DNA from 3 places in the Bacillus sp. J14TS2 genome. Region 1 is predicted to be linked to each of the others. Evidence: riboswitches for the same ligand, from Rfam matches in the RefSeq annotation. Region 1 holds a riboswitch; each other region holds the start of a gene.
The links. A riboswitch is a leader RNA that binds a small molecule or an ion and turns the genes downstream of it on or off. The one in region 1 is predicted to bind S-adenosylmethionine.
Positions count from the first base shown of each region.

Region 2: it holds a riboswitch for S-adenosylmethionine, as region 1 does, so the genes downstream of both, KI375_RS06265 (O-acetylhomoserine aminocarboxypropyltransferase/cysteine synthase family protein) here and KI375_RS03305 (bifunctional homocysteine S-methyltransferase/methylenetetrahydrofolate reductase) in region 1, are expected to answer to the same signal.
Region 3: it holds a riboswitch for S-adenosylmethionine, as region 1 does, so the genes downstream of both, metK (methionine adenosyltransferase) here and KI375_RS03305 (bifunctional homocysteine S-methyltransferase/methylenetetrahydrofolate reductase) in region 1, are expected to answer to the same signal.

Region 1 is NZ_BORE01000002.1:137,444-147,511, forward strand. It holds gene KI375_RS03265 (phosphoadenylyl-sulfate reductase) at 1-179, shown strand, start outside; gene sat (sulfate adenylyltransferase) at 391-1,533, shown strand; gene cobA (uroporphyrinogen-III C-methyltransferase) at 1,665-2,444, shown strand; gene KI375_RS03280 (sirohydrochlorin chelatase) at 2,686-3,441, shown strand; gene KI375_RS03285 (NAD(P)-binding protein) at 3,443-4,060, shown strand; gene KI375_RS03290 (YezD family protein) at 4,053-4,199, shown strand; gene KI375_RS03295 (assimilatory sulfite reductase (NADPH) flavoprotein subunit) at 4,236-6,047, shown strand; gene cysI (assimilatory sulfite reductase (NADPH) hemoprotein subunit) at 6,071-7,795, shown strand; SAM riboswitch class I at 8,356-8,461, shown strand; gene KI375_RS03305 (bifunctional homocysteine S-methyltransferase/methylenetetrahydrofolate reductase) at 8,622-10,068, shown strand, end outside.
Region 2 is NZ_BORE01000003.1:299,376-309,443, forward strand. It holds gene ftsX (permease-like cell division protein FtsX) at 1-791, shown strand, start outside; gene KI375_RS06245 (murein hydrolase activator EnvC family protein) at 936-2,363, shown strand; gene cls (cardiolipin synthase) at 2,708-4,162, shown strand; gene KI375_RS06255 (hypothetical protein) at 4,748-5,125, shown strand; gene KI375_RS06260 (peroxiredoxin family protein) at 5,122-5,733, shown strand; SAM riboswitch class I at 5,833-5,943, shown strand; gene KI375_RS06265 (O-acetylhomoserine aminocarboxypropyltransferase/cysteine synthase family protein) at 6,037-7,335, shown strand; gene KI375_RS06270 (homoserine dehydrogenase) at 7,418-8,389, shown strand; gene KI375_RS06275 (S41 family peptidase) at 8,657-10,068, shown strand, end outside.
Region 3 is NZ_BORE01000011.1:136,922-146,989, reverse strand. It holds gene KI375_RS17625 (cytosine permease) at 1-1,140, opposite strand, end outside; gene KI375_RS17620 (TetR/AcrR family transcriptional regulator) at 1,133-1,717, opposite strand; gene KI375_RS17615 (Dps family protein) at 1,906-2,349, shown strand; gene KI375_RS17610 (DUF6154 family protein) at 2,609-2,860, opposite strand; gene KI375_RS17605 (hydrolase) at 3,060-3,410, shown strand; gene ytkD (RNA deprotection pyrophosphohydrolase) at 3,519-3,995, shown strand; gene KI375_RS17595 (ABC transporter permease) at 4,041-4,844, opposite strand; gene KI375_RS17590 (ABC transporter ATP-binding protein) at 4,834-5,601, opposite strand; gene KI375_RS17585 (ABC transporter substrate-binding protein) at 5,795-6,757, opposite strand; gene KI375_RS17580 (alpha/beta hydrolase family protein) at 7,274-8,077, shown strand; gene KI375_RS17575 (DUF2584 domain-containing protein) at 8,113-8,355, shown strand; SAM riboswitch class I at 8,480-8,601, shown strand; gene metK (methionine adenosyltransferase) at 8,778-9,974, shown strand.

The DNA.
Region 1 (10,068 bases):
AATATGTGGAGGACCAACAATTACAGTATAATCCGCTCCATGACCAAGGATATCCAAGCATTGGGTGTTGGCCATGTACAATACAAGGCGATATGGAAACAGGTTCAAGATCAGGGCGTTGGGCAGATCAAGGTAAAACGGAATGTGGTTTACATCTAAATAAAAATGATAATCAATAAAGTGAGATTTCAATCAGTGTTTTTTTCGACGCATAGGATGTGCTAGTACAGACTTAGAGATTGTCGTCACGAACTTAGTTTGAATAGAGCGAGATTTATTGGGGTATTATCGCCCGTTCCCCCACTTAGACTTTTTTACGTCTTTTCGTCTTGAAGTGGGGGCTTACGGATGGAGACACTGGGAAAAATAACATGCTAGGGGGATATCAAAATGAGTTTAAGTCAACCACATGGTGGAAAGCTGATTAATCGTTGGGATCCATCATATGATCTTTCTCACATTAAACAAGCAATTGAATTAGATGATACCGCTTTAAGTGATTTGGAGTTAATAGGTGTAGGAGCATATAGCCCTCTAAGTGGTTTTCTAAGTAAGCAGGATTATCAATCTGTCTTAGCGGACATGAGATTATTAACAGGGGAGCCATGGTCCATACCCATTACACTACCAACAACAGAAAAAAATGCTCAAGATATTAATATCGGTCAGTTCGTAAAGCTTGAGAAAGATCAAATAGTTTATGGTGTTGTGCAAGTAGCAGATATCTATCAACCAGATAAGGAAAAGGAAGCTGAGCTTGTCTATCAAACAGTTGATCAAGAACATCCTGGGGTAAAGAAACTATTTGAACGAAATCCCATTTATATTGGTGGGGAAATCACACTTATTAAACGAAGTGAAAAGGGGTTATTTACCGATTATCTTTATGATCCAGTTGAAACACGCAAGCAATTTCATGAACGAGGTTGGAGTACGGTTGTTGGTTTTCAGACAAGAAATCCAGTTCATCGTGCACATGAATACATTCAAAAGTCAGCATTAGAAATTGTCGATGGCCTCTTTCTACAACCACTTGTAGGGGAAACGAAGCAGGATGATATTCCAGCAGATGTCCGTTTGGAGAGCTATCAAGTTTTACTAGATCACTATTATTCAAGGGATCACGTGTTTTTGGGCGTTTTTTCCGCAGCCATGAGATACGCAGGTCCCAGAGAAGCTGTGTTCCATGCGATGGTAAGGAAAAACTTCGGGTGTACACATTTTATTGTTGGTCGTGATCATGCCGGAGTTGGCAATTATTATGGCACTTATGATGCGCAAAAAATATTTAGTCATTTTTCCAAAGAGGAATTAGGCATTACTTTATTATTTTTTGAGCATAGTTTTTTCTGTAAAAAATGTGAAAGCATGGCAACTTCCAAAACATGCCCACATGATGCAAAATTCCATGAAATCCTATCTGGCACAAAAGTAAGAGAAAAATTAAGAAATGGAGAATCGCTTCCATCCACATTTAGTCGCCCAGAAGTTGTTGAAGTTTTAATTTCGGGGCTGCGAGAAAAAGTGGTGTAACCATTAATTGGCTTTAGAAGCAAAAAAGTCATATTGGCTAAAGGGTTGAGTCTACTACAATATGAATCCCTCATATTGTAACCCTTTTATTGAAAAGTCTTTCTAACGAGGGGAAAGGAGGTTTAGCGAAGATGGGAAAGGTTTATATTGTCGGAGCAGGTCCAGGAGATATAGACCTAATCACGGTAAAAGGTCTTAATTGTATTCAAAAGGCAGATGTGATTTTATATGATCGCCTTATCAATAAAGAACTACTTTTGCATGCAAAGAAGGGGACGGAACTGATTTTTGTCGGTAAAATCCCAGGATTTCATCAAAATAAACAAGAAGTAATCAATCAACAGCTCGTTGAATATGCCAAAAGAGGAAAGATTGTGACTCGCTTAAAAGGCGGAGATCCGTTTATTTTTGGCAGGGGAGCTGAAGAAGCACAAACTTTGGCTGAACACGGGATCCCATTTGAAATTGTTCCTGGGATTACCTCTGGGATTGCGGCTCCCGCATATGCAGGAATCCCTGTCACTCATCGTGATTTTAGCTCTAGTTTTGCCGTAATCACTGGTCATACAAAGCCAGGGAATGATGATACGATACAATGGAAAAACCTTGCCCTTGGCGTAGATACACTCGTTATTTATATGGGGGTTCGCCAATTACCTACTATTAGGGATCAATTAATCAAGGCTGGGCGGTCCCCTCATACACCAGTGGCAATGATTTATTGGGGTACAACCAACATACAAAAAACAATAACTGGAACACTTGCGACAATAGAAGAGATAGCTGTTAGTGAGAAAATGAAGAATCCAAGTATGATTATCGTCGGCGAAGTCGTTCGCTTACGTGAAAGTATTCAATGGTTCGAACAAACTTTACAGACCTATGAGTGCGTGTTCAAAAAGGGAGGGTAAAAAAAGGCGCTGATGTCCTGTCAGCAACACCGACACTAGCACCTCCTGTACGTCGAAAGTTCGAGGCGGCGTATGCTTATGCAGCGGACTTGCACAGGATATGCTGACTTTTACGTTGCCCACAAGACGTGGGCGGTTTTAGTAGAAGATCCTTTATCTCGCAGTGTCATTTTTACCAGACTTTTTGAACATCCCCTATAAACAATTACCAGTCATGGGATAAGAAGGAGGAAAGATATCTGTGCAAGCTGTCCTCTATATTAGCCACGGCAGTCGTTCAAAAGATGGGGTGCAGGAAGCCCTCAACTTTATCGACCAATGCCAAAGAAAAATCAATGTAAAGATCCAAGAAATTTGTTTCTTAGAGCTTGTAAAACCGAATATATCGGAAGGGATTGCAAACTGTATTAAACGCGGAGCAACTCATATAACGGTTGTCCCCGTCCTGCTATTAACAGCTGTACACGCAAAAAGGGATATCCCATGCGCATTAGCCAAAGCGAAAGAACTCTATCCTCAAACTGAGTTCACGTATGGATCTCCGCTTGGGGTTCATCCTAAACTAATAGAATGCCTGTATGATCAATTAACAGAACAAAAAAGTGAGGCTCATAGAAACCCAACGATCCTTATTGTTGGCAGAGGGAGTAGTGATCCCGAGGTCAAATCTGATTTAAGCGAAATTGCAAGACAATTTGAACAGATGCACGACGTACCCAAGGTTCATACTTGTTTTCTTTATGGGGCAAGTCCGAAATTTGATGAAGCATTAATAAGTCTGCTAAAAGGGGAAAGGAAACAAATATTCATTCTTCCCTATTTATTATTTAGTGGCTTATTAATGAATGGTATACAACAGAAAATCGAGAAAATGCAGGATGAATCTAAACAAATAATTCTCTGCGAAACATTAGGACATCACCCAGCTGTACCGGACATTCTCTCAGAACGAATAAATGAACTACTTCATTATAAAGAAAAGCGGTGGGTGATCTAGAATGGGGTCCTATCCGATCACGCTTCAATTATCAGGTAAGCAAGCTGTAGTTATTGGTGGTGGTTCCGTTGCATTAAGGAAAGTAATGGATTTATTAGAAGCGGATGCTAGTGTAACAGTCGTAAGCCCATCGCTTGATCCTACATTATATACCTATTATGAAACCCAGAAAATCAAGTGGATCAAAAGGGGATTTCTTCCATCTGACCTAATAGATGCTTTTATAGTAATTGCAGCCACTGATCAAAGTGAGGTAAATCAAAAAGTAAGTATGTCTGTTTCCAATCAACAGTTATTGAATGTGGTTGATCAACAAGAAGCTGGAAACTTCCATGTTCCGGCAAAATTATCAAGAGGGGAATTGGTCATTACGGTATCAACAAATGGTGCCAGTCCTTATCTTTCCAAAACAATCCGTGATGAGATTGGCGAAATCTATGATCAATCAATGAAGGACTATCTTCAGTTTCTTTCACTTGCTCGCCGAATAGTAAAAGAGCATGTAACAGAGATAGACCTAAGAAGACAGTTACTAAAAGAAATCACACACAAAGATTATCGAAACTCAGCGGAAAAGCAAAAAGTTTTTTTAGAGAGGGTGAGTGATTCCAATGAGTAAACAGAAAGAAAATTTGGAAACAGCGATTGAGGTAGTGAAAGAATATCTTAATACGATGAAATATGGATCTATAACATTAGTTGTACAGGATCAACATGTAGTACAAATTGAAAAAAATGAAAAAGTTCGCTTGAAATAGGGAACGATTGATTTTATGGTGTGAGGTGGATGTTTTTTGCAACTTCAAGCAATCAATAGTCCTTTTAGTCAGGAGCAGATTGAGGTGTTGAATCAGGTTTTACCGACTTTAACAGAAGGACAACAATTATGGTTAAGTGGATATTTAACTGCGTATAGCGGAAATACGGCATTAGAAGTAAAGCCGGCAGCAACAACTCAGAATCTAACAAACGTCAGAGAAGTAACTATTCTTTATGGTTCTCAAACTGGGAATTGTCAGAGGCTGGCAGGAGAGCTGTCGGAAACATTGGGAAGTCAAGGATATAAAATAACACTTTCTTCTATGAATGAATTTAAATCGACAAAGTTAAAGAAGCTATCTTATTTATTTCTTATTATTAGCACTCAGGGGGAAGGGGATCCTCCAGATAATGCCATCTCTTTTTACGAGTTTTTATTTAGCCGAAGAGCACCAAAATTGAATGATTTATCTTTTTCAGTCCTTTCTCTCGGAGATAGCTCATACGAGTTTTTCTGTGAAACAGGTAAAAAAATCGACCTACGATTAGAGGAATTAGGCGCGAACAGGGTAACCCCACGAGTCGATTGTGATTTAGATTTTGATGACCCAGCAGCTGAATGGCTAGGGACAGTCGTAAACTATTTAAATGAAACTGGAGAAGGAGCGGGTGGTACAACTCAACCCCTAAGTCCAATTTCCGCTTTGCCTGGAACGAGTACCACGTATTCACGCAGAAATCCCTTTAAGGCAGAAGTATTAGAGAACATCAACTTAAACGGACGGGGTTCAAATAAAGAAACACGACATCTTGAATTATCGATTGAAGGATCCGGTTTTTCCTTTAAACCAGGAGATAGCTTAGGCATCTTCCCAGAAAACACTCCTGGAATTGTTGATCTTATTATCGGAGAAATGGGATGGGATCGAAATGAACTTGTCCCGTTCAACCAAAAAGGAGAGACATGTCCTCTTCATGAAGCATTAACACATCATTACGAACTGACAGTGCTGACAAAACCATTACTAGAGAAGTTAGCACAGATTCATCCTAATGAAAGATTAACGGAGTTACTGCAATCAGATAAACAGGAGCTTAAAACGTATATTGAAGGACGAGATCTTGTTGATGTCATTCGTGACTTTACACCGTGGGACATACCAGCTGATCAATTTGTTGCTATTTTAAGGAAAATGCCAGCGCGTTTATATTCAATTGCCAATAGTTACGAAGCAAATCCGGAAGAGGTTCATCTCACTGTTGGAGCAGTCCGGTATGAAGCCCATAATCGAGCACGCCATGGTGTTTGCTCCATTCAGTGTGCAGAACGAGTCCAGCCAGGTGATTATTTGCCGGTCTATGTTCATGAAAATCCTAATTTTCACCTGCCAGAGGATCCGAGTAGACCAATTATTATGATTGGCCCTGGCACAGGGATTGCTCCGTATCGTTCCTTTCTTGAAGAGAGAGAAGCAATCGAAGCGACAGGAAAAAGTTGGCTGTTCTTTGGAGATCAACATTATGTAACAGATTTTCTCTATCAGATCGATTGGCAGAGATGGCTGAAAACAGGCATTCTCTCGAGGATGGATATAGCTTTTTCCCGCGATGCGGAAGAAAAAGTCTATGTGCAACATCGGATGATAGAAAAAAAGCAAGAACTATTTAAGTGGTTAAAAGAAGGGGCTTATCTTTATATTTGTGGTGATGAGAAACATATGGCTCATGATGTTCATACAACACTTCTTACGATTTGTCAGGAGGAAGGCAGTATGACTTCTGAGGAGGCAGAGGAATATCTTGCCCAAATGTTAAGGGAAAAACGTTACCAACGTGATGTATATTAAAATCCGAAGGGAGAGAGGATCACTTGACAAAAGATCGTTTGCCACCTACACAAGATGGACCGCCTAGTGATGTGGAACGGATTAAAAGCGACAGTAATTATTTGCGAGGATCACTTGCCGAAACGCTAAAAGAGGAGATAAGTGCTGGAATTCCTGATGATGATAATCGTTTAATGAAATTTCATGGAAGCTACTTACAAGATGACCGAGACCTTCGAGTTGAAAGGCAGAAACAAAAATTGGAGCCGGCTTATCAATTCATGGTACGAGTTAGAGCTGCCGGTGGTGTTGTATCAGCCAATCAATGGCTTGTCATGGATGAATTAGCAAATAAATATGGGAATGGAAGTCTAAAACTTACGACAAGACAATCCTTCCAGATGCATGGAATTTTAAAATGGAATATGAAAAAAGCTTTTAAAGAGATTCATGAAGCCTTATTGGAAACACTTGCGGCTTGTGGAGATGTTAATCGAAATGTGATGTGTAGTCCAAACCCGTATGCTTCAGAAATTCATATGGAAGTATACGAATGGGCGAAAAAATTAAGCCAATATCTTTCTCCACAGACAAAGGCTTATCATGAAATATGGCTGGATAAGGAAAAAATCGTTGATACTTCAAAGAATACGGAAGAAGTTGAACCGATTTATGGTCCTACCTATTTACCGCGGAAATTTAAAATCGGCATTGCCGTTCCGCCCTCTAATGATGTGGACGTCTATTCCCAGGATCTTGGCTTTATTGCTGTGGTAGAAAACGAGCAACTTCAAGGCTTTAACATAACTGTTGGTGGGGGAATGGGCTCCACCCATGGAGATAAAGCAACGTATCCTCAAGTTGGAAGAGTGATTGGGTTCTGTAAGCCTGAAGAAGTGCTTGATGTTGCTGAAAAGATTGTCACTATTCAACGAGATTATGGAAATCGGTCTGTTCGGAAAAATGCTCGATTTAAGTACACAATTGATAAGCGCGGCATGCCTTGGCTGATTGAGGAATTGCATTCAAGACTAGGTTGGGAGATACAACCAGCAAGATTCTTTCAGTTTGAGCACAATCGGGATCGTTATGGCTGGGTAAAAGGTTTGAATGATCAGTGGCATTTTACACTCTTTATTCAAAATGGCCGAATTAAGGACTGGGAACATTATAAATTGATGACAGGCTTAAGGAAAATAGCTGAAATTCACACAGGGGATTTTCGCTTGACTCCTAATCAAAACTTAATCATTGGAAACATATCAGAAGCTTTAAAACCGAAAATCGAAGCGCTTATTCAACAATATGGATTAACTGACGGAGAGCATCATACCGCTTTACGTAGAAATTCGATGGCTTGTGTTGCTTTTCCAACATGTGGCCTTGCGATGGCAGAATCGGAACGCTATTTACCTTCCTTGCTTGATAAAATTGACTTATTATTAGATAAGGCAGGGCTCCGTGAAGAGGAAATCGTCATTCGTATGTCTGGCTGCCCCAATGGTTGCTCAAGACCAGCATTAGCAGAAATTGGTTTTGTAGGAAAGGCCCCAGGAAAATATAACGTCTATTTAGGGGGCGGTTTTACAGGAGATCGTTTAAATAAACTGTACCGCGAAAATATTGGGGAGAAGGAAATATTAAGTGAATTAGAGCCAATCATAAGTCATTTTGCGAAGGAACGTAAAGAAAAAGAACGATTTGGCGACTTTGTCATTCGTTTAGGATATGTAAAAGAGGTCCACTCAGGGCTTGATTTTCATGATTAACAAGAAAAGCGCAAGGCGCCCGCCTATCGGCGACAAGCAAATGTTCTGAGACAAAGAAAGGCGTTCTTTGCCTTTCATTGGCTCAGGTTATTTGACCTCGAGCCGATGGCGCCTGGAGCTAGACACCAACTGCAAGGTAAGCTACTTATCCACTAGCTCCAATTTTATAATTCCTTAAACCAGAACAAAAGCACAAGCGCCTTGATCTAGGAAGAAAGGCTAAATTCACGCCGTCCTAACGGCAGACTCAAACCGCGATGTCCTGTCGCTTCGTCTGCACCAGTACGTCCTGTACGTTGCAACGCTGTTCTGACCTACATCCTGATGGCCTCCGACAAGCAAATGTTCTTGAACTTAGGAAGGGGCTTTTTTCCTTCATTGGCTCAAGTTATTTGCCTCGAGGAGCTACGCTAAAATTTTATAAATTGCTGGTAAGTAGAAAAATTTCAAAAAAAACTAATTTTCTCTTGTTTTTTAAACCAACTAACCTTATAATGTTTATAGAATTAAAAATTAATTCTAACACGTGAGTGAAACAAGAAAATTAAATAAAGATTTCATTCTTATCAAGAGAGGTCGAGGGAATGGCCCTAAGACGCCTCAGCAACCACCATTTTATGGAAAGGTGCTAAATCCACAAGTTGGAAACAACTTGAAAGATAAGAAGAATCCTTTTTATAAAAAAGGGCCTTCTTCTTATCGGAGTAGGCTCTTTTTGTTTGGAAGAATAGGGTAAGCAGATTGCTCTCTCTATGTCGATTTGTATGCGACCAAAAAGAGCCACCACTCTAAATAGTTTTCCAAAATATATAGGGAGGGTAGTTTATTGGGATTATTAGAACGTCTCAAAAAGGAAATTTTAATCGGGGATGGCGCTGCAGGAACACTGTTATATTCCTATGGGATTGATCGCTGTTTTGATCAATTAAATCTTACACACCCTAATGAAGTATTGCAGTTGCATCAAGCCTATGTTGAAGCTGGTGCTGACGTAATCCAAACGAATACGTACAGTGCTAATTATTTGAAACTCTCAAGATATGGATTAGAAGAGGAAGTAACGAAGATAAACAGAGCTGCTGTTCGTCTTGCGAAACAAGCAGCAAGTAAAGAAACATTTGTACTAGGAACCATTGGGGGGGTTCATGGAGCTGGATTACATTCTAGTGAAACAGAGGAAATAAAACGCGGTTTTCGAGAACAACTATATGCATTGCTGCTTGAGGGTGTAGATGGCCTTATCTTAGAAACGTATTATGATTTAGAAGAAATAAAAACCGTTTTAAAAATAGCTCGTGATGAAACGAATGTACCGATCATAGCAAACGTCACAATGCATGAACCTGGCGTACTGCAAAATGGAACACCACTTGAAGAGGCATTAAAACAGCTTGATGATTTAGGTGCCGATGTTGTTGGGATCAATTGCCGTCTCGGTCCTTATCATATGGTCAGAGCCTTAGAGTCTGTTCCGCTTTCAAAATCGGCTTATTTAGCAGCCTATCCAAATGCAAGCTTGCCAGAATATGAAGATGGGAAGTTTATGTACAAAACCGAACCAACTTATTTCACAGAATTTGTTCGACGCTTCCGTGATCAAGGTGTTCGATTAATTGGAGGGTGTTGTGGAACAACGCCAGAGCATATCCAAGCTTTGGTCAAAGGACGCCAACATTTAGTGCCGCTTGAAGAGAAGCAGGTAATCAAACAAAAGCCGATTTTTATCCAAGACCAGCAGGTTGAAAAGGCACCATCTTTATTTGAAAAAATTCAAACAGATCGATCCGTTATTGTGGAATTAGATACGCCAAAGCACCTAGATACAAAACCCTTTTTTAGAGGAGCACACGCCTTAAAAGAAGCTGGGGTGGATGGGTTGACATTAGCTGATAATTCATTAGCATCTCCCAGAATATGTAATGCAACAATGGCGTCTCTAGTTAAAAAGGAAGTTGATCTAAATTCATTGGTTCATGTGACTTGTCGGGACCGGAATTTAATCGGTTTACAATCACATCTTATGGGGCTACATACAGCAGGAATTCGTGATATATTGGCCATTACTGGTGACCCGACTAAAATTGGTGACTTTCCTGGAGCAACATCTGTCTATGATGCAACCTCTTTTGAATTAATCAAGCTGATCAAACAATTTAATGAAGGCATTTCTTTTTCGGGAAAATCGCTTAAACAAAAGACTCAATTCCATGTTGCAGCTGCTTTTAATCCGAATGTTCGTAATCTTGGGAAATCAGTTGAGCGTATGGAGAAAA
Region 2 (10,068 bases), on a different contig from region 1:
CATTGCTGTTGGTTGGTGTTTTTCTTGTCATTATGATGAATATGAACAAATTTGCAACAGACATAGAAAATGATGTGGAGATCCGCGTACATATTGACTTGACGGCAAATAAAGATGAACAAAAGGAATTAGGAGAAAACATTGAGGAAATCTCTGAAATAGAGTCGGTTGTCTTTTCGTCGAAAGAGGACGAGCTCAATCATCTTATTCAAACAATGGGGAAAGAATGGAGCCTTATTGGTGATGATGAAAATCCTCTTCACGATGTCTATATTGTCAAAACAAAGCAACCAGATGAAACTCCTGTTGTGGCACAAAAAATACGTGCATTAGATTTTGTGTATTCCGCTGAATTTGGCGAGAAAAAAGTTGAGAACTTGTTTAGTTTATTAAGGACAAGCCGCAATGTTGGGGCCGTTCTTGTTGTTGGATTATTGTTTACAGCTATGTTTCTAATCTCAAATACGATTAAAATTACTATTTTTGCTAGAAGAAGAGAAATAGAAATTATGAAACTAGTAGGAGCAACGAATTGGTTTATACGTTGGCCATTTATTTTTGAAGGTATTTGGTTGGGGATACTAGGTTCTGTGATTCCTATTGGCATTGTTGCAACAGCTTATAATTATGGATATGACTTTTTGTCACAACGTATTCCAGATGATTATTTTATGTCCCCACTTGAATACACACCATTTGTCTATCAGGTAAGTCTCTTACTTTTACTGATCGGCGTCATTATCGGAGCATGGGGAAGTTTCATTTCTGTTCGACGCTTTTTAAAAGTATAAGGAAATTTCGAATAAGCATCTTGGAGAAAATTGCATTGGCCTAGACAGCGGATTCGTTCAAACTTCATTCAGTGGGATTTTTTCATCCCACTGAAATAGTTGATAATCCGGGGGAAATGCAAGGGGAGAAAGGGGAAACGATTCTTGAAAAAAAGTTCAGTACTTTCGGTGACACTGGCAGCAACGTTGGTTTGTGGAGGTTTATTTACGAATACGGGGAAGGCACAAGCCACTTCTAAACTGAATGATCTAGAGCAACAGCAATCCGATATTCATAATAAGAAGTCGAATGTAAATGAATCGATCAATCAAAAGGATGGGGAAATTTCTAATATTTTAAACCAGCAACATTCGGTTGAAGACGAAATTGAGAAATTAGAAATGAAGATTGCTGATACCGATCAAAAATTAAAAGAAAAAGAACAGCAAATCGATGATACAAAAGCAGAAATTGAGCAATTAAAAGCGGAAATTAAAGAGTTGAAAGAACGAATTGAAAAGAGAAATGAAGTGCTCAGAGACCGTGCAAGAAATATTCAACAAAATGGCGGCTCTGTTAAATTTATGGATGTTGTATTAGGCGCTAACAGCTTCGGAGATTTAGTCGATCGTGTCTCAGCTGTTTCGACATTAGTTAGTGCTGATAAAAAGATTTTAGAAGAGCAACAGGCAGATATGGAAAAATTAGAGGCTGATCAAAAGAAAGTAGAAGAGAAGCTTGCTAGTTTAAATGAAATGCTGGAAGAATTAGAAGTTATAAAAGCGGACTTAAAGTCACAGAATGATGAAAAGAAAGTGTTAATGGATGAACTAGCTGCTCAGAAAAAGCATGCTGAAAGCGAAAAAATGTCTCTTGAGGAAGAAGAGGCATTATTAAGCACTCAAGAGGAGACTTTACAAAAAGCGATCCAACAGGAAAAAGATAGAATTGCAGAGGAAGAAAGAAAAGCAGAAGAAGCCAGGAAAGCAGAAGAAGCTAGAAAGGCAGAAGAAGCTAGAAAAGCGGAAGAAGCTAAAAAGGCAGAAGAAGCCAAGAAAGCAGAAGAAGCTCAAACAAATGAAGCACCTGCGGTGACAAAGAGCCAAACAATTTCACCTGAATCCAGTAGTTCTGGTAGCTCAAGTGATTCTAATAGTTCTTCTTCTACAAGTCCGGAGGCCCCGCCAGCAAGTTCGGGTACATTCTCTTGGCCTGCTGCTGGAACTGTTTCATCTGGTTTTGGAGGAAGATGGGGAGCAACCCACTTTGGGATTGATATTGCCAATAGTGGTGCCGTCCCAATTGTAGCTGCAGCTGACGGGGTCGTACATAGATCCTACCAATCTTCCAGCTATGGAGAAGTCGTGTTTGTCATTCATCATATTGACGGAAAAACCTATGAAACAGTGTATGCGCATATGAGAAGCCGCAGTGTATCAGAAGGACAATCAGTGAAAAAAGGTCAACAACTTGGCGTTATGGGAAATACAGGACATTCTTATGGTCAACATTTGCATTTTGAAGTACATGCAGGTGGATTATGGAACGGTTCTAAATCGAATGCTGTAGATCCATTAAACTACTTAAATTAATAAAGGGAACAACTTATTACTAATGCTCCTTTTCCGATTGAAAGTCGTATCAAGATGATGCGGCTTTTTTTCGTTTCATAGTAAATTAATTACTGTAATATCGCTCTAGTTGACAGGGAAGTAGCAAGGTAATTCGCTTAGAAGATCTAATGACCGACAAAAGGTGAATTCAAACGCTCAATCCTCGTGTTTTCATGTAAAGAGTATGCTAAGATATAGTGGAGTATTTTTTGTGAAAAAAGCCATTCATATGGTAAGTAAACCTGAACTGAAAAGGATGTACCTCTGAAATACTTAAGGAGGGGAATCTGCTTTTCAGAAAATAAATGATGTGGGGAGCCTATATGACTTTTACAGCGATTAGTGCAGCTTTGGTTAGTTTAGCACTTTTATTAAATATTATTTTGGCTGTCTTCGTAGTGTTTTTGGAGAGAAGAGATCCTGGCTCAACATGGGCTTGGCTATTGGTTCTATTTTTTGTCCCTGTAGCTGGTTTTATTTTATATCTTATCTTCGGACAGAATTTAAGCCGTAAAAAGCTTTTTCAATGGAAAGATTCGAATAAAATTGGCATTATGGAGATTACTAAAAATCAAATTGAATTATTGCAAACTGGAGAATTTCCTTTCCACGATACGAAAACAATCCAATATAAAGATCTCATCTATATGTTGCTTGTGAATGATCGTTCCATTTTAACCCAAGATAATAAGGTAGAGATTTTTAGTGATGGAAAAGATAAGTTTCAATCTTTATTACAGGATTTAGACAAAGCGAAAGATCATATCCACATGGAATATTATATTATCAGGAATGATAAACTCGGCAATGAGTTACTGCAAATGCTTGTCAAGAAGGCGAAAGAAGGCATAGATGTAAAAGTCTTATATGACGCAATGGGCTCAAGACGATTACCAAAAAGATTTTTTCGACCTTTGCTTGAAGCTGGTGGAAAGGTAAGTGCTTTTTTTCCTGCTTTAATCCCCCACTTAAATTTACAGGTGAATTTTCGCAACCACCGCAAGCTTGTGATCATTGATGGTGAAAGTGGCTATATCGGAGGATTCAATATTGGCGATGAGTATCTTGGGCTAAATAAAAAATTTGGTTACTGGCGAGATACCCACCTAAAAATTAGCGGTAAGGCTGTTTTTAGCATGCAGACAAGATTTATTCTTGACTGGAACCAAGCTTCATCGGCAAAAATTCGCTATGAGGACAGACTTTTTCCGGAAATTGGTGCAAAAGGAGATACAGATGTCCAACTTGTTTCAAGCGGCCCCGACTCTGAATGGGAGCAAATCAAATATGGGATATTAAAACTTATCTCATCAGCCAAAAAATATATTTACATTCAGACACCTTATTTTATTCCAGATGCAAGTGTGCTTGATGCAATCAAGATAGCCGCTCTTTCAGGGGTCGATGTAAGATTAATGATTCCAAATAAACCAGATCACGCTTTCGTCTATTGGGCGACCTATTCGAATGTCGGGGAATTACTAAAGACAGGGGCGAAAGTTTATATTTACGATAATGGATTTATTCATGCAAAAACGATTATTGCAGATGGTAAAATTGCCACAGTTGGTACGGCAAATATTGATGTTCGCAGCTTTAAATTAAACTTTGAAGTGAATGCCTTTTTATATGATCGAGCACTTGTCCAACAATTAGTCGATATCTTTCATGAGGATGTGAAGCATTCTCATGGATTAAGTTGGGAAGAATACCAAAATCGTTCCCTTTACATTCGCTTTAAGGAATCATTTTCTCGCTTGTTATCACCGATCTTGTAGAGGATGGTCAAAGGCGATAACCTGTCGCAACGCCTTTGTGACCTCCTTATTGTAGGTCATTGTAAAAATGGCGCTGCGAGCTAAAGGATCTTCGACTGAGTACCGGCACGTCCTGTGTTGAACGTCGACGTCATCACATCCTATGAAAGTTCGTTGGCAGGGAAAGGACCTCCCGCTAAAATCGCCCACGTCCTGTGGACAACACGGAAGTCAGTATATCATCTACAAGTCCGTCTCGAACTTTCGACATACAGGACGTACTAGTGTCGGATGTTTGCGATTGACGCCGACTTGGTCCTTTTTGAACATGCATTTATAAGGCGATATTTGTCTTTGGAAAGTGAGGGATGATTCATTAAGTGGTATACCATTGGTACATTAACGATTCCCGCTTCTTGGATTGCGATTGTCGGTGCCTGCATACTCACAGCAGCAGGCCTATATCTCTATAAAAAGAGGATAACAGCAGAGTGGTATGGAAATGCTGTTTTTATATGGCTGGTAACATGGAAGTTCAGTGTCCTTCTCTTCCAATTTCCGATGATATGGGCTCACCCCTTATCTATTTTATACTTTAATGGCGGTGTGAAAGGATACTGGCTTGGTTTTGCAGTAACAATTTTTTATACATTACATAAGGTTAGACTTCGGAATTTGCAAGTGGTGAATATGTATCAAGCTTGGATTTGCTCCATGATTGTATATGAGGTACTCCAGGCTATTTTGGATCAAGGCTCTTTCCTATGGATGGGAATGCAATTATTCATCGGTGGAGTATTCATATTATTCGTGTCGAATAAAAATCAGTTATTATGGAAAGAACAATTACTGATTCTTTATACAGCTGTGCAGGCGATATTTTATTCCCTTCATCACTCTTTACTATCCATTCCAATGGTCACTTATTTCCTCATGGCTATAATCTTAGTGATAGCTCTGCGAAAATGGGAGGTTTCATCATGACGAAGAAAATATTTGGCTTTAGTCTTTTAGCGATTTTAGCAGGGGTTTTAGTCATTAATATTGTCCAAGAAACACAAGCGAAGAAAGAAGTGGAAGAAACTCAAGAACAAGTTCTCCAGCTGAGGCTGGAGGCTGCCACCGAAACATCCAATGGCGTTTATTCGGAAGGCTTAGCCGAAGGGGATATTCCACCTGATTTTGAATTAGAAACATTAGCTGGTGAAAAGTTCAAACTATCTGGCCTACATGGAAAGAAAGTATTATTGAATTTTTGGGCAAGCTGGTGTGGTCCATGTAAAGCAGAAATGCCCCATATGGAGAAATTTTATCAAGAAAAAGTGGAAGAATTAGGTGTAGAAGTGATTGCTGTGAATCTTACTTCCGGTGAACGTGTTGGTAATAAGCGAGAAAAAGTTGAAAAGTTTGTCAAGGAGTATGGATTGCATTTCCCTATTCTGTTAGATGAAAAGGGAGAAGTGGGCGATAAATACCAGGTTATCTCTATTCCGACAAGTTACTTTATCAATTCCAATGGATTAATAGCGAAAAGTATTATCGGTCCTATGGACGAAGAAATGATGGAAAGGCTTGTAAAAGATTTAAAATAGACAATTAACAACAAATAATGGATATATTATTTGAAAATAAGGTTGACTTCTTTGAGAATAATAGACTATACTTGATGTTAATAACAGTGAATCGTAATACTCTTATCAAGAGTGGCGGAGGGATAGGCCCTGCGATGCCCAGCAACCTTCAGAGGAATTATTCTGAAAAGGTGCTAATTCCTACAGACTGCATGGTCTGAGAGATAAGGAGCGGAAATACAATCAAACCCTCTTCTTATCAGAAGGGGGTTTTTTGACTAGTGTTAGCGATAAGGATGATATCATTAAGGAGGATGAGAGGGAATGTCACAAGAACAATATAAACCAGAAACCTTATTATTGCACGGAGGACAAGAGCCAGATGAAACAGGAGCACGCGCTGTTCCAGTACATAGAACAACCTCTTATGTGTTTAAAGATTCGGAGTATGCGCAAAAGGTATTTGGATTAGAAGTACCGGGAAATATCTATACAAGGATTACCAACCCAACGGTTGATGTATTTGAAAAAAGAGTCGCTTTGCTTGAAGGGGGTACGGCCGCTGTTGGTCTATCATCTGGAATGGCAGCCATTGCTTTTTCGATTTTGAATATTACACGTGCTGGTGATGAAATTGTTGCGGCCACGGATCTATATGGAGGTACGTATAATCTATTTGCTGTGACACTGCCAAAATATGGAATTAATGTGAAGTTTGTAGATCCGAAAGATCCGGAAAATTTTCGCAAAGCAATTACGCCTAAAACGAAAGCACTTTTTGGTGAGATTATCGGAAATCCAAGCTTGCATATTTTTGATGTGGAAGCTGTGGCAAATATTGCGCATGAAAATGAGATTCCACTTATTGTTGACAGTACTTTTGCTACACCTTATCTTTGTAAGCCAATTGAGTGGGGAGCGGATATTGTCATCCATTCTGCAACAAAATGGATTGGCGGCCATGGAACGGTAATCGGTGGGGTTGCTGTCGATGCAGGAAAGTTTGATTGGAATAACGAGAAATTCCCTGATTTTGTAGAACCGGATGAAACATACAATGGGCTTCGTTATGGGATTGATGTACCTAATGCTGCCTTTGCAACAAAATTACGTGTGCAATTACTACGTGATTTTGGACCATGCTTAAGCCCAGATAATGCTTTCCAATTATTACAAGGGTTAGAAACATTACATTTGAGAATTGATAAACATATAGAAAATGCAAAAGCCGTAGCAGAATTTTTAGAGAATCATGAAGCGATTGAGTGGGTATCATATCCAGGCTTAGAAAATCACCCATCCAATGAACTAGCACAAAAATATCTACCAAAAGGTGCTGGCTCAATTATCGTATTTGGTATTAAAGGTGGAAGAGAAGCAGGAAGACAAACCATCGACCATGTGAAATTATTTTCCCATGTTGCGAATGTCGGAGATGCAAAATCATTAATTATCCATCCTGCTTCCACAACGCATCAACAATTAAGTGCAGAAGAGTTAAAGGTTGTTGGGGTAAAGGAAGAATTAATTCGTATCTCGGTTGGTCTTGAAGCTGTTGAAGATATTATAGCTGATCTTAATCAAGCGATCGGAAAAGCCGTAGAAAAAGTGTCTGTAAAGTAAGGCAAAGAAAGCTAGGAGGCTGGCGCCATGCGTTTCAGTCTCCTTTTTTTAAATGACATCCATGAATAAGGGGGAGAAATAGGTGCGAATCATTAAAGCAGCACTATTAGGGCTTGGCACAGTTGGAGCCGGCGTTTATGAGGTTATATGTAATCAGCAAGAAAAATTAAAGGAGCTTATTGGAGCCGAAGTGCAGGTAGTAGCGGTGCTGATTCAAGATGAAAAGAAAGAGCGGGAAGTAGCAGAAGATGTTATGGTAACAAATAATATTGAAGAAATTTTAGCAATTCCAGGGCTTGATGTCCTCTTTGAGTCGATTGTCGGTGCTGAACCAGCGCATCATTACCTGGATGAAGCCATTAAGCATGGATGCCATATTATTACAGCCAATAAAGAAATGTTTGCTAAACACGGAGAAGGTTTATTGGAAAAGTCGCGAGAAAACAATGTTCAAATTGGCTACGAAGCGACCGTTGCAGCCGGGGTTCCCGTTATCCGCACCATTCAACAGCAACTACAATTGAATAAAATTGAGCGGGTTCAAGCATTGCTAAATGGTACCTCTAATTTTATTTTAACGGAAATGAGACAGAAACAACTTCCGTTTGCCGAAGTGTTAAAAACAGCTCAATCCCTTGGCTTTGCCGAAGCTGATCCAACGAATGATGTAGAGGGAATCGATGCTTTCTATAAAATTATGATTTTGAGTCAGTTGATCTACGGGAAGCAACCACCGTGGAAAACAGTTGAGCTCCAAGGAATAGCAAGCCTTTCACAAGATAAGATTTCTAATTCTAACGGCCGTTTTAAGCATATTGCAGAGTTGGAAAAGGTAGGAGATCGTATCCAGGCGTTTGTTCGTCCTGTTGAAATCGATAGCGGGCATCCTTTATATTCTGTTGAAGGTGTAGATAATGCAGTCGTGCTGGAAACTTCCTTGGCTGGAAAAATCATGATCCAAGGACCGGGAGCGGGGAGTAAACCAACAGCTAGCGCTATGTTAGAAGATTTTATTAGTATTTTTCAAAGTAATAAAGCAGCTGTCCTAAATTAGTTATAACTTGTCCCCTCATCGCATAGGATTTATAGAGGCTATTCATAAAGGAGAATGGATGAAGAGATAAACGGCTAAAATGGATAAACGGTTAAGTTCGCGTCGTCCTGGCAGCAGGCTTAAAACGCAGCGTCCTGTTGCTTCGCCTGCCACTAGTACGTCCCTGTCTTCGCAACACCGTTTTGACCGTCGTGTGGGCCTCCGTCCGCATGTCTTCGCCGTTTTGACCAACATCCTGTTGGCCTAATTGCGGTGAGGAGGAAACGTATGAAGAAAAGGTGGCTGGTTATCATTTCCGTTTGTTCATTCCTTTTAGGAGCAAGCGGTATATATGCGAGTATGGTGTGGATTCTTCCGAATTGGCAAGAGACACAAGGGAGTCAAGAAGCAAAAACGGGGCAGATACTACCAGCTATGGAAAAAGTAGCAGAAGCCTATGAGTTAATCCAACAGGCTTATGTAGAAGAAGTAGATACGAAGAAATTAACCCAAGGTGCGATTCAAGGAATGGTTGCGACATTGCAAGATCCCTATTCTGTGTATATGGATGAAGAAACCGCAGAAAGATTTAATGAGAGTATGGATTCTAGCTTTAATGGAATCGGAGCTCAAATTGCCATTCAAGAAGGAAAGCTTGTGATTATTTCCCCAATAAAAAATTCCCCCGCTGAAAAGGCAGGGCTAAAAGCAAAGGATCAAATTATTAGGATTGATGGGGACCCTGTTGATGGGTTGGATTTATACGAAGCATCGAGTAAAATTCGTGGAAAAAAAGGAACAACGGTGACACTGGATATAACGAGGACTGGTGTATCTAAGGCGCTCACATACGAGATTGCCAGAGACGAAGTCCCAATTTTGACCGTTTTTTCCGAGGTGAAAGAGAGTGGCGGAAAGAAATTTGGCTATGTTGAGATCACTTCTTTTGCGGAGGCAACAGCGAGAGACTTTGAGGCAGAATTGAAGGAACTGGAAGCGGAAAAGATTGATGGCCTTGTGATTGATGTACGGGGAAATCCGGGTGGTATGTTAATTAGTGTACAAGAAATCCTGACTCAATTAGTGACAGGGGATAAACCCTATGTTCAAATCGAGGAGCGTTCAGGTAAAAAGCAAACCTATTATTCGGAATTGAAACAGCAGAAAAACTACCCTATTACTGTACTTATGGATGAAGGCAGCGCCTCTGCATCAGAAATTCTGGTGGCCGCTTTAAATGAAGTCAATGGTACAACCTTGATCGGTACAAAAACTTTCGGCAAGGGGACAGTGCAGCAACCAATTCCTTTGGAAGCTGGAGGTAATTTAAAATTAACGATGGCGAAATGGTTAACCCCTGATGGGAACTGGATACATGGTAAAGGGGTTAAACCTACGATTGAGGTTCAGCAGCCAGCCTATTTTAATGTACATGCCATTGAATACAAGGAACCATTCAAAATAAATATGAATGATGAAAATATTAAATTTGCTCAAGAGATGTTGAAAGGATTAGGATTCTCTCCAGGCAGAATCGATGGTTATTTTGATGAACAAACGGAAAAAGCTGTGAGAGCCTTTCAATCGGTCGAGGAACTGCCAGTAACAGGGGAAATTGATGATCAGACAGTAGCAAAATTAGAAGGAAAAATTGCTTCTTTTATAAAAGATGAGAAAAATGATATTCAATTGCAAGTTGC
Region 3 (10,068 bases), on a different contig from region 1:
CAACCAGCTAATGAGAGTACCCAGCACCCAGGCAAGCAAGGGTAGGAATTTATAGGCTTGATTGTTCCTATTTTTGAACAACGATTGCCCGCCGATATAGTAAGAAGCCGTGTATACCCCGCCAATGGGGGCGATAAACATCGTCATAATTGTTAAGAAATCGATGAAATAATCATAAATTCCTAAGACAGCAAGTAAAGTTCCGATAATCCCGGCAATTAACGTAAGCACAACCTTATTTGTCTTTGAAAAAATCACAGACAAACTCAATCCAGATGAATAAGCATTATTGGTATTGGTTGTCCACTGTGCAAGAATGAGTACTAAGATGCCTGGAACCCCTAAGCCAACTGTAATCATAATCGTTGTGAGGTCGCTCTCATCCATAATTCTGGAGAGAATCATCGCAATCACAATCATAAAGCTATTACCAAAGAAAAAACCAAAGAAAGAAGCGAGAATCGCATCCTTTTTCGTTCGAGCCCATCTAGATACATCTGGTGAAATCACGGCTCCGACAACAAAAACACTAATGACTAGGGAAATCGCCATACCAAATGAGAATATATTTTCAACAGGTGCTGATAATTCACTTGCACCGTATTTTTTTATCGCTAGAATCACGGATAAAATGACTAATATCAAAAGTAAAGGCACAGACCATGAGCTTAGCTTCTCAATCGCGCGATAGCCAAGAACAGCAGTCGTCATCATTAAGATCCCGCCAATTCCAGCCAATAGAGGAAGGGGAATCTCCCATCCTACAACGCCTTTGATAGCCGCAAAGGCATTTTCTGCAAAAAATCCAGTTTGCACACCAAACCAACCAAGTAGAGAGACGGCTAAAAACAGAGAAACAAATTTCGCTCCATTTGCTCCAAAGGTAAATTTGGAAATCATCGAAGTGGATAAACCAGTGACCGCCCCGACATAGGCACAAAAGGCGGCTAATACGCCTAGAATCGCGGAGCCAATTACAACTGCAAGCAATGCATCTTGAAAATTCATCCCAGCTCCTAATTCAGCTCCAAATAGCATGGCAGAAAGGTCAATCCCCACTGCGATCCAAACTAAACTAATGGAATACCATCTTTTTCTTTCACTTATAGGGACAGGCTGTCTTTCATAATCATTATTCATGTTGTAGTTCCTCCAATAGTATTCCCATGATTGTATTTGCTTGATTTATTTGTTCTTGCAGGGTCTCGTCATCATAAAGATTGATTTCCCAGAAAATCCCGTCCATAAGTAAAGCAAATTGCTTTGTCAGCATGGTTGCTTTCTTTTCAGTTAAATGGGGAAAATCTTGCTTTGCAAGTTCCACTAAGGAATCAAACATCCATATATCAAATGTTTTCATATGCTCTTGAAGAAACTGCTTCATTTCAGCCGGTGGTGAAGCCACAAGGGAAATATAAGCATTTGTTTCTTGCATATGACTTTTGTGATAGGCAACAGTCCCAGACAATAAAGAGTGGAAAATTTCAAGAATTCCCTTGCCTTGTACTTCCGCTAATATTATTTTCATTTGTTCAAAATGTGACTCCAATAATTTTTGGAAAGCAGCAATAAATAGCTCCTCTTTATTTTTATAAAAAAAATAGATAGATGCTGGCTTGATTCCTACCTCTTTCGCGATCTTTTGCATGGTAGCCCCATGATAATTAAACATCGAATACTGATTGATCGCCGCTGATAAAATTTTATCTTTCGTCAAAATATGCACCACCTAATGATCGTTAGGTTAATAATATAGCAAGTTTTGTCGAAATTCAAGTGGTTTTTTATACGTGATTCGGAATAAATATGTAACGGCAGGGTGGAATAATTTTTTTGAAAAAGGGGAATCTAAACATGTTTCAAATCGGGAAAGCCGGGTATATATAATTAAAGGGAGTGATAATATTGACAAACACACAAGTTATTGAAGTGTTGAATAAACAAGTAGCGAACTGGACTGTCCTTTACACGAAATTACATAATCATCATTGGTATGTGAAAGGACCACATTTTTTTTCTCTGCACGTGAAATTTGAAGAACTTTATAATGAAGCTGATGAGAATATTGATGAATTGGCGGAAAGATTACTGTCAATTGGTGGTTCTCCCGTTGCCACGCTAAAAGATGTCCTACAAATGGCAAGCATCGGAGAAGTAGAAGAAACCTTAGATGCAAATGGAATGGTGCAATCAATCGTCGATGATTTTACAATATTAATTGATGAATTAAACGAAGGAATGGAAATAGCCGAAAAAGCAGGAGATGAATCCACATCTGATATGTTCCTAGCTATCCACACAAGTTTGGAAAAACATAATTGGATGCTACGAGCTTTTCTCGGAAAATAAAAAAACTTGGTGCCATAGTGCACCAAGTTTTTTTATTGAGAAGCCCATTCCCGAAGAGAGAAGCCCATTCCCGAAGAGAGAAGCCCATTCCCGAAGAGAGAAGCCCATTCCCGAAGAGAGAAGCCCATTCCCGAAGAGAGAAGCCCATTCCCGAAGAGAGAAGCCCATTCCCGAAGAGAGAAGCTCCCAATTCCGGAGAGAGAAGCTCAATTCCGGAGAGAGAAGCCCATTTCCGGGGAGAGAAGCCCATTCATATGTATTAGTGATAGAATTTTGAATGTTTAGAAGGATATTGGTCATGAACTTCGGACTGTTCCATTTTCCCTTTGAGGGATTCCAATAGATACATTCGGATAAAATATTGCAGTTCAAATTCATTCATGTCATGGACGATTTGCATAAGTTCTTTTTTATTATAATGCTCGAGAACAGCGAAAGTGATCATGTCTAAATCCTCTTCATCCGTAATTTTGTCTTGGTACATTGCAAATAATTCATCTACAAGCTTCATTCTTAGCACCTCCCTTTTAGCTTTTTACTTTTTCTTACCCTTCTTTTGAAAAAACAATCCTACCTTCGTATATTTTCCTTAATCTACATTCCTATGTGTTAGAACCCTTTAAGAATAAAATAAGATGAAATGCAGCAAAATATGCATAATCATCAAAAGTGATGACTTTTGGATTACATTGACTTGGAGGTAGATGAATGTGGATCAACAAGATCGCCAGACCTATTATATATCCATTGGCGCAGGAGAAATCTTTTCAACTCCCAATGTCTCACCATGGCAGTTTAAAATAAATGCCACAGAACAGCAAATAAGCAAGTTTCGGCAAATTTTCGATTCCAATTATACCAACAGCATAGCAGACTTTGCCCGTGCACATATTCCTTGGGTAGAATATCACAATGACCCCACAAATGATAGATATGACGCAAATTTAACCCAAATTTATCAAATGATCTACGAATTAGGGGACCAAGAAACAAAAAATCATATTGATAGCATCGGGATTTTAAATAATGGGGACAATAATGGGGACAGTCCCCCGATGTGATAAAGGGGTAAAGGATTACTGAAAAACAAATTGTAATCGGTAATGTGGAGGGGTATTGTTTCCTCTGTTTCTTCTCAGCGGTTATAGTAGAGGGGGAGGGATGCGCGGATGTATGAATTTATTGATCAAAACGGATCTCAAGTCAAACTTGTTTTTCAGCGGGAAGCTTTTCCTTTAAAGGCGCAGCATGTCTTCGTGATTTGTCGTTATCAAGGAAATTGGCTGCTGACAGATCATACTAAGCGGGGATTAGAATTTCCAGGTGGGAAACTAGAGGTTGGGGAAACGGTTGAAGAAGCAGCGAAAAGAGAGGTATGGGAGGAAACAGGTGGGGTGATTACAACCCTTTCCTATGTTGGGGAATATCAAGTGCAAGAGTCTTCTTCCACTCCTTTTGTCAAAGCGATTATGTATGCGGACATTCACAAATTAGAGAAAAAAGATGATTATTTGGAAACAAAAGGTCCGGTACTGCTAGACGATGAACTTTTAACCCCAATACATACTGATCGATTTAGCTTCATTATGAAGGACAAGGTCGTCCCCCTGGCCCTTGAGCAGCTGAAAAATAGGGGGATTCAATAAAAAAGGCGTGGATCAATTATTGGGTCCACGTCTTTGGATATAAAGCTATTTTTCATTTAATAATCTTCTTTCGAGCCATTCGACCCCTTTATACATCAATGTCGCAAAAATAGCGATCAAGAGAAGCGAGAGCATGACAAGGGTGAAATTAAACACTTGAAATCCATAAATGATCATATAGCCAAGACCCTTTGCAGAAACAAGGTATTCTCCAACGATGACGCCAACCCAGGATAACCCCACATTGACTTTTAACGTCGAAATAATGGTCGGGAAGGAAGCGGGCAAAATCGCTTCTTTAAAAATTTGCTTGCGCGAGGCCCCGAATGTTTTTAATACTTTGATATAATGATCATCCACTTCGCGAAATGAGGCATAGATAACAATCGTGGTAATAATCACTGATACAAGTGTCCCCATGGCAATGATCGAGGAAAAACCTGGACCAAGGCCGACAATAAGAATCGGACCAAGTGCCACTTTCGGCATCGCATTTAAAATCACGAGATAAGGGTCAGATATTTTTGAGAAGAAAGGCGACCACCAGAGAATCGCAGCGAGTATAGTGCCGAGTACTGTTCCTAAAATAAAGCCCACCACTGTTTCAAAAACGGTCACACCTAAATGGGTAAACAAGGAAGCATCGGCAATTTTTTCCACTAATAACGAAGCTACTTTCGTAGGAGAGCTGAAAATAAGTGGATCGATCCAATGTAGTCGACTTGCGGCCTCCCATAGAGAAAAAAACAAAAGAAAAATCAAGATTTGATAGAACAGTACCCATTTTTTCTCCTTCAAAAGTGTTTGTTTATAGTGGGCATGGAGGAGATCAGGATGATTAGCCTTCAAGAGTTTCCAACTCCTTCCATATCGTTTGAAAGATCTGATTATAAACCTCTTGACTTCTTACATCAAAAGGCTTTAACACTCGCAATTCCTTTGGGATATCAAAGATGCGATGGATTTTTCCAGGGCTTCCCGAAAAAAGAAAAACACGGTCACTCATGGAAATCGCCTCACCAATATCATGGGTAACCAAAATCGCTGTTTTCCCATAGGCTTTTAAAATTTCTGCAACCAAATCTTCTAATTTTAATTTTGTTTGATAATCTAATGCGGAAAAGGGTTCATCTAATAACAGAAGCTTTGGATTCACGGCCATTGTTCGAGCGAGTGCTGCCCGTTGGCGCATGCCTCCAGATAATTGCTGTGGTTTTTGCTGATTGACGCCTTTTAAGCCAATTTGGTTTAAAAAGCTTAGTGCACTTTGCTTGGTTTCTGAACTTAATCGGCCATTTATCTTTAACCCAAGTAGGATATTCTCCTCAATTGTTTTCCAGGGAAATAAATAATCCTGCTGCAGCATATAGCCAATAAAATTTGTATCTTGAGCAAGGGCTTGCTGATCGATGCGAATATGCCCTGATGTAGGGGAGATTAAGCCAGCCAAAATCGAAAGCATCGTCGTTTTCCCACATCCACTTGGTCCGAGAAAAGAAACAAACTCTCCTTTTTGAATAGTAAAAGATACATCCTCCAAAGCTGTCGTCGCAGTGGAGGGAGTAAAATAATGGTGACCGACTTGTTCCACTTCAATAAAACTCATGAGCGGTCCTCCTTCTGTAAGTATGGTATTTCCTGCCATTATTTGGACTTAAAATGCGCCGCTTCGAATTGGAAATGCGCAAGCTGCGCAGCAATCCCCTGAACTTGCCCTAAATAGCCTGGGAATGCGCGACTTCGCACTGGTTTTGCGCAAGTTTCCCTATAAAATGCGTAACTTCTCAACAGCTCCGAATTTATTTTGAAACTTCATCGACAATTGAGGTATTGACAAGCTTTTCATAATCTACTTTTTCAGGAAGTTCTCCTGCTTCTTCCATGATCGCCTGTAAATTTTCCCAACCTTCTCTGGTTAATTTCATATCAGTTGCAAAGGAGCCTTGACTCCGATAACGTTCCACGACAATGGCTAAGGTGTCGACATCAGCATCTTCGAAATAAGGGGTAACGATCTTCGCAATTTCTTCTGGAGTAGCTTTCTCTACCCAGGCTTGCGCTTTATCCATGGCGCGGACAAATTTTTCAACAGTCTCCGGATTTTCATTGATATAGCTTTGTTTCGCCATAAAGGTGGTATAAGGAACCTGCCCTGATTCTTCGCCAAAAGAAGCGACGATATGGCCTTTTCCTTCTTCTTCAAAAACAGACGCCGTTGGTTCAAAAAGTTGGACGAAATCCCCTGTGCCTGAGGCAAAAGCGTTAGCGATATTGCCAAAATCAATATTCTGAATCAACTCTAAATCAGCATGGGGGTCAATTTCATGCTTTTTGAGCACAAACTCGCCGACCATTTGTGGCATTCCTCCTTTTCTTTGCCCCAGGAAAGTGGAGTCTTTGAGCATTTCCCAATCAAAATCATCGATCTCTTCACGGGAAACAAGGAAGGTGCCATCGGTTTTTGTTAATTGCGCAAAATTAATTACGGGATCTGAAGCACCTTGAGCATCTACATAAATCGATGTCTCAGATCCAACGAGTGCAATATCCGCCCCATCTGCTAGCAGGGTGGTCATTGTTTTATCTCCACCCCAAGTCGTTGTGAGTTCAACATCCAATCCCTCATCTTCAAAAAAACCTTTTTCAAGGGCAACATATTGGGGAGCATAAAAGATAGAGCGAGTCACTTCAGCGAGCTTTACTTTTTCTAACGAATCTTTTTGCGAACAACTGGTTAAGACGAAGGCTGTTAGAAAAGCCATTACAATCACAAAGCCAAATTTCACCATTGCCTTCATGGGGTTTCCTCCTCGGTGCTTAGGATTTTACAGAATTGCTGCCTGAAGATAACTTCAAGAGTTATCATCCAGCTCCAGCGTCCAGCGACTAGCAAATTTACGTTTGCTGATTGAGTAAGTCAACATCGGATCGTTTTCACTGTGTTTCCCTTATCTTGTCAGAAACCTATAAATTTGTACGCCAATAAACGGGCGCTTATGCTGTTGTTCTTGCTTTGGAAACTATAAAATTGTCGTTTGTGGATAAGTTGCTTATCTTACAATTGGTGTCTAGCTCCAGGCGCCATCGGCTCGAGGTCAAATAACCTGAGCCAATGAAAGGCAAAGAACGCCTTTCTTTGTCTCAGAACATTTGCTTGTCGCCGATAGGCGGGCGCCTTGCGCTTTTCTTGTGTGTGCATCCAATTTAGAATTATTATATGAGAATCAGGAAATTGTGTGATAGCCTAGAGGAAAGCAAAATTTAAGGAGCGAAGATCGATGCGACAAGATGGACAAATCCTGGAAAAACAAATATTTCCTTCACCAAACCCGCAAGTAAAATTATATTTGGTTACCTATTTGTCAGAAGGTCTAAGAATAAAAGGTCTATTAGCGGAGCCAAAGCAAGTGGGAGAGTATGAAGGATTCCTTTATTTACGGGGCGGGATCAAGAATGTTGGGATGGTGAGACCAGCAAGAATTGCCCAATTTGCTTCAGAAGGTTTTATAGTCTTTGCCCCTTTTTACCGAGGAAACCGTGGGGGCGAGGGGAATGAAGATTTTGCCGGTAAAGATCGCCATGACGCTTTTTCCGGCTTTATGTTATTACAGATGCATCCCCGTGTTTTGGCCAAACGCATTCATATTTTTGGCTTTTCGCGAGGAGGTGTGATGGCACTGCTAACAGGATTGGAATATGATCATGCTGCTTCAGTGGTAACATGGGGAGGAGTATCTGATGTGGCCTTAACTTATGTAGAGCGGATTGATATGAGAAGGATGATGAAAAGAGTGATTGGTGGTTCACCTAAGACCTCTCAAGAAGAATATCAATGGCGCACACCGCTATATGAAATGGAAGCAATGAAACCGCCTGTTTTAATTATTCATGGCAACCTTGATGACAATGTGACGATCGAGCATGCACACCGCTTAGAAAAAAGACTACAGACATTGGGAAAAAAAGTGGAAACCTGGTATTTTGAGCACTATACTCATTATTTTCCACCAGCGATCAATCGGAAAATTGTAAAAGATCTTTGCTATTGGATGAAACAACAGAGTAATCACGATATAATATAAATATAATCATTTAATATTTGAAATGGGGGATTGTCATGGGAATGCCCTTGGAACTAAATACAATGATCATCACAAAAGGAAAAGAGAGTAGACAACAGGATAATCAATTTATTTTAAAAAAAGCCGGATATCGCCTGTATCCAATTGATATCCCCATTGAGGTAAGGCATACGATCGAAAGTGACTACCGAGCCACTGCCAAGATAAAAAAGGTTGAGTGGGAGGAGAATCAAACGATTATTACTTATCAGCTGCTTGCCTTACATTCCAGTAATTAAAATTTGAAACGTCCATTGTGAATGAGCAGTGGACGTTTTCTGTTTAATAAATTCCTCAAGGATGAAAAAAATCTTCACTTGACCCTTAGCGAATTTTGCGTTATGATTTTACATTGAACGGATACTCTTATCCTGAGATGGTGGAGGGAACAGGCCCTGTGAAACCCAGCAACCTACTGCGAATCAATTGATTTTCCGCAGCAAGGTGCTAACCTGGTGCAAGGCAATGGCCTTGGACGATAAGAGTGAAAGGCTCGGATAAGAAATTAACCTTTCCTCTATTTTTATACGGGAAAGGTTTTTCGTTTTTTTAGAGAGAGAAGCAGTATAAAAATCTCCTTAGGACCTGGGGAATGTAGATGTTATCTAGTTCTATGTGCTAGGCACTTTTCTTAGGAGATTATTTTGGAGGAGGAACATAGATGTCAAAAAACCGACGCTTATTTACTTCGGAATCGGTCACAGAGGGACATCCAGACAAAATTTGTGATCAGATTTCCGATTCTATTTTAGATGAACTGTTAGCGGATGATCCCAATGCTCGTGTAGCCTGTGAAACTTCGGTCACGACTGGCCTTGTATTAGTAGCAGGAGAAATTACGACAACCACGTATGTAGATATACCAAAAATTGTCAGAGAGACATTAAAAGAAATTGGCTACACACGTGCGAAATATGGATTTGATGCAGAAACTTGTGCGGTGATGACGGCGATTGATGAACAATCTGCTGATATTGCTTCAGGAGTGAACACGGCATTAGAAGCTAGAGAAGGAAACATGACGGAAGCAGAAATCGAAGCGATTGGTGCAGGAGACCAAGGGTTAATGTTCGGTTTTGCCTGCAACGAAACGGAAGAATTAATGCCTCTTCCCATCTCATTAGCTCATCGAATTTCAAGAAAACTAGCAGAAGTAAGAAAAGAAAAAGTCCTTCCTTATTTGCGACCAGATGGGAAAACTCAAGTAACGGTTGAATATGATGAAACGGGGAATCCTGTACGCATTGATACGATTGTTATTTCGACTCAACATCACCCAGATATTGAGCTTGCGCAAATTCAAGAAGATATGAAAAACTGTGTGATTGCTCCTGTTGTTCCGGAAAACTTATTGGATGAAGAAACAAAGTATTTCATTAATCCAACAGGGCGATTTGTGATTGGCGGGCCACAAGGGGATGCTGGGTTAACAGGAAGAAAAATTATTGTTGATACATACGGAGGTTATGCACGCCATGGAGGAGGAGCTTTCTCGGGGAAAGATCCAACAAAAGTGGATCGTTCCGCAGCCTATGCGGCCCGTTATGTAGCCAAAAATATTGTCGCTGCAGGATTAGCGGATAAATGTGAAGTGCAATTAGCATATGCGATTGGAGTGGCTCAACCTGTTTCTATCTCTGTTGATACATTTGGAACAGGCACCGTATCCGAAGAAACTCTCGTTGCCGCGATCCGTGCTCATTTTGATTTGCGTCCCGCTGGCATTATCAAGATGTTAGATCTTAGACGCCCTATTTATAAACAAACTGCCGCATACGGCCATTTTGGACGAGTTGATCTTGACCTACCTTGGGAAAGAACAGATCGAGCAGAAGAACTTTTAAAAGCAGTACAATAAAGTGAAACTTCATTCAGTGGGGGCTTCCATCTCCCACTGATTTATCGGTCCTTTCCGGGCAGTTTATCACCTATTTATGCTTCGCCGTATTCTC